2 regions of the Nocardia glycosmidis genome follow, and region 2 is predicted to be linked to the other one. Evidence: predicted binding sites of a transcription regulator. Region 2 holds the regulator's gene; the other holds the start of a gene.
What was found. Region 2 encodes HspR, which represses chaperone genes until heat shock. Its sites were predicted from a motif close to ANNTGAGTNNNNNNNACTCANNT; they were not measured.
Positions count from the first base shown of each region.

Region 1: the regulator HspR is predicted to act here: its motif matches at 1,047-1,069, upstream of lon (endopeptidase La).

Region 1 is NZ_JBQWRH010000005.1:82,687-84,886, reverse strand. Features, by position in the region: gene lon (endopeptidase La) at 1-968, opposite strand, end outside; gene ACT86A_RS08190 (TIGR03084 family metal-binding protein) at 1,286-2,077, shown strand.
Region 2 is NZ_JBQWRH010000002.1:389,375-391,574, forward strand. Features, by position in the region: gene ACT86A_RS04265 (globin domain-containing protein) at 1-597, opposite strand, end outside; gene ACT86A_RS04270 (heat shock protein transcriptional repressor HspR) at 1,125-1,544, opposite strand; gene dnaJ (molecular chaperone DnaJ) at 1,544-2,200, opposite strand, start outside.

The sequences.
Region 1 (2,200 bases), on a different contig from region 2:
GCTCCGGAGCCACGCCCGCCGACGACCTCCAAGCCGCGGGCGGCACGGCGGGCCCGAACCGCCAGGTATTCGACCATGCGGTCTTTCACCTCCGCCAAACCGTGGTGATCGGCGTCGAGGACGGTGCGGGCGGCGGAAACGTCGGTGCTGTCGGTAGTTTTCACCGTCCACGGCAGTTCCAGCACAGTGTCCAGCCAGGTTCGGATCCAGCCGGATTCCGGGCTCTGATCGCCGGCCCGCTCCAGCCTGCCGACCTCGCGCAGCGCCGTCTCGCGCACGGTGTCGGGCAGGTGGGCCTGCTCGACGCGGGTGCGGTAATCGTCGGCCCCGTCGGGCTCATCCTCGCCGAGTTCTTTGCGGATGGCGTTGAGCTGCTGGCGCAGCAGGAACTCGCGTTGGCTCTTCTCCATGCCCTCGCGGACGTCTTCGCTGATCTTCTCGGTGATCTCGGCCTCGGCGATGTGCTCGGTGGTCCACTCGATCAGGATGCTCAGCCGCTTGGCCACATCAGGAGTTTCGAGTAGTTCCCGCTTCTGCTCGAGGGTGAGGTAGGACGCGTAGCCGGCGGTGTCGGCGATCGCCGACGGATCGGTCAGCTGGTTGACCGTGTCGATGATCTGCCACGCCTCGCGGCGCTGCAGCACCGAGACGACCAGTTTCTTGTACTCGGCGGCGAGTTCTCTCGTCCGGCCGTCCGGTGTGGGTGTCTCGACCGGTTCGGCCTCGACCCACAGCGCGGCGCCCGGTCCGGTGACCCCGTGCCCGATCTTGGCGCGCCGCTCAGCCTTCAGGACGGCCGCCGGAGCGCCGCCGCGCATCCGGCCGACCTGTTCGATGGTCGCCACCACGCCATAGGTGGCGTAGCCCTCGGTCAGCCGAGGTGCGAGCAGTACGGCGTCTTTGTCGGCGGCCCGAGCGGCGTCGATCGCGGCCTGCGCGGATTCATCCAGCCCGATGGGCACGACCATGCCCGGCAGCACGATCGGATCGGTCAGGAACAGCACCGGCAGTTTCTGTGGTGTAGTCACGTCTTCGACCCTTCCAAAAGTTGAGCGATACCTACTCAACCCGGGGGTAATGGCGTTTGTTCCGCGCAGCTCGGGTCGTTCGCTGCGGGCGAATTCTCGGCCTCGGCACCCACGACGAAAGGAAGACCGGTACCGAGGTCTCGTTCTCCGGCGTTCCGGTCGAGATAAAACAAGCATGTTTGCCTTCTTCTGTCCCCGCTGCGATGCTGATCGCCAACGGCACCGGAGGCGATGCGTCTGGGAGGGCAAGGAAACCGATGGCTGACCTCGAAGTCTTGCTCGGCGATTTGACCGAAGAATGCGCGGATCTGGAACGACTCGTCAGCCCGTTGGCGCCACCGGAGTGGGCGCGCGCAACCCCGGCACCCGGTTGGAGCATCGCCCATCAGATCGGACATCTGACCTGGACCGATGAGATCGCGACGATCGCGGCAGCTGACCCGGAGGAATTCCGGCGTCTGGTGACCGAGGCCGGGCCGCGTGCGCTCACTTTCGTCGATGAAGCGGCCGAGCAGGCCGCGACCGCGACGCCGGCCGACTTACTCGACCGGTGGCGGCGTGGACGCGCGTCCCTGGTCACGGCGCTGCGCGCGGTTCCTCTGGGCGTCAAGCTGCCGTGGTTCGGCCCACCGATGAGCGCGGCCTCGATGACCACCGCCCGCGTCATGGAGATCTGGGCGCACGGGCAGGACGTGGCCGACGCCCTCGGCGTGCGCAGGACGCCCACCGCACGGCTGCGCACCGTGGCCCATATCGGCGTGCGTACCAGGGACTTTGCCTATGCGGGGCACGGAAAGACCCCGCCGTCGGCGCAATTCCGCGTCGAGCTGACGGCCCCTGACGGCACGATCTGGACGTGGGGTCCCGAGGACGCCGTGCAGCGCGTCACCGGACCCGCACTCGACTTCTGCCTGCTGGTGACGCAGCGCCGCCATCCGGACGACCTGGCGATCGCGGCGCAGGGAGACGACGCCACGGAATGGCTCACCATCGCACAGGCTTTCGCGGGGCCGGCGGGCGCAGGAAGGTCAGCGGGCCAGTTCACCTGATCCGCCGCCACCCGGCCCGCCGGAGGATTCGAGAGCGGGCGAGCGCCACACTTGGGTGCGCCTTTTTCGTGTCGGCCGGACGCCGTTGGCCGGGTGCTCGATGTGGCAGTCGAGAATGACGCT
Region 2 (2,200 bases):
CGCGGGCACCGCCGGGGAGAGGTACCGCCACATGCGCGGCCGAGACGGAATCTGCACGCTCACATACTGGCCCGCGGCGTACCGCATCGGCTGGTCGAGCTGGAGCCGGACGATGACCAGGTTGCGCAGCACCTCGCGCCGCTCGATGACAGTGCCGGTCCACACCGACGGCGTGGCTTCCTGCTCCGCCGCGCCGATCATGGTGTCGGAGATGATCTTCAGGCCCTCGTCCCAGGCGCGGTCGACCTCATCGGTCCACATCTCGGTGTCCGCGAATACTTTGACGGCCGTCTTCAGGGCGGCGGACACAGCGGCGTAATGCGCGGGCTGCACCCCGTACTTGCGGTGGTCCCTACCCAATTGAGCGAGGAAAGGCAGGAGCTTGTCCGGCTCCTCCAATCGGTCCAGCGCATAGGAGATCGCCTTGAGCAGGCGATCGCGCTGGGCATCCATCGCGGCCGGAAAGAAATCGCGGACGTGTGGGTATTCGGTGAACAAGATCGCGTAGAACGATCTCGCCAGCTTCTCCGGGCCCTCATCCTCCGCAGCAACCGCCTTGAATGTGGTTCTGATCAAAGCGACAGTGCGCGAATCCATTTGTCTCACAACCCCATTTCGCACTCGTACCCGAACCGTGCCGGCGAGTGAGGTGCTGCGGGCCACTCGACAGCAGCCGATGGCAAGGAGTTTAGGTGGGCCCAGCCAGCTATGTAATCTTTCGATTGAACCTCACGCGTGTAATTTCGGTAAAACGAGAGTGCAAAACGTTACACACCACAGAAACCGACTGGAAGACGGTAGATCTGGCAGAAAATCAGTCGGGCGCTCAGCGAATCATCAAGGCGGACTTAAGCATTAAGTCCCAATCAGTCGGTTTCTAGCGAATTCGCAGCAACATTACGGCTGCCGATCCGACCGCGAAACATCCGAACGCCGCCGTTACCGTCGAACGATCTATGGTGAGAAATGAACCGGAGATTCCGGACGAAAATGAAGAGGGCAGCACCACTTACGTCCAAGATATTGTGGTTTTCTGCCAGCAAATCTCGCGTCAGGCACGCCGAAACGACAAGCCCCCTGGCCTCGGATCGCAGTCCGAGACCAGGGGCGGTGGCGACGTGCGGTTACTGCCGGCGTCGGCTGTCGTCGCGGCGATTGCGCGGCTGCCAGACCACCAACGCCGTACTGCGTTGCGGAGGTGAGAGATCGGGACGGTAGCCCGCCCGCGTCCGCTCCAGCTCCGCCGACAGTTCGGCGACCTGCTGACGCAGCTGCTCCACCTGATTGGTCAGTTCGATGATGCGTTTGATGCCCGCCAGGTTGACGCCCTCGTCCTGGGACAGCCGCTGTACCTCGCGCAGCAGCTCCACGTCTCGCGCGGAATAGCGTCGTCCACCGCCCGAAGTGCGTTGCGGCGTAACCAGTCCCAGGCGGTCATACGTGCGCAGCGTTTGCGCATGCATACCGGCCAGCTGGGCCGCCACCGAGATCATGAAGAACTCGGCGCGCGACCCACCGGACGCCTTCCTCGGTTCAGAGGACATCACGCACCCGCCCATCCCGCACGTGGATCGAAACCGCTGGACCGCTCCGCCTCCTGGTAGCGCTTCAGCGCCTCCACGGCCTCGCCTTCCAGCTTCTGCGGCACCGCGACCTTGACGGTCACCAGCAGGTCACCCGCACCGCCGCCGCGCTTGGGCACGCCGCGGCCGCGCACACGCAGAATACGGCCATCGGCGGTGCCCGGCGGGACTTTGACCCCGACCCGACCGTCCAGCGTGGGCACCGAAACCGTGGTACCGAGGACCAATTCGCTGTAACCGACCGGAAGCACCAGGGTCAGGTCGTCGCCACTACGGCCGAAAACCTTGTCCTGGCTGACGTGGACCGTGACATACAGGTCGCCCGAGGGCGCCCCACGCAGGCCCGCCTCGCCCTGACCGGCGAGCCGGATCCGCTGCCCGTCACCGACTCCGGGTGGAATCCGCACCGTAATGGTGCGGGTCCGGTTCTGGATGCCGCTGCCGCGACAGTCGCCGCAGGGATCGTCGATGATCGAGCCGGTGCCCCGGCACTCGTCACACGGCTCGCTGAAGCCGAACGCGCCCTGGTTGCGGCTGACCACGCCGTTTCCGTTGCACACCGGACAGACCCGCGGACTGGTCCCCGGCTTGGCGCCGCTGCCGTGACATGTGGTGCA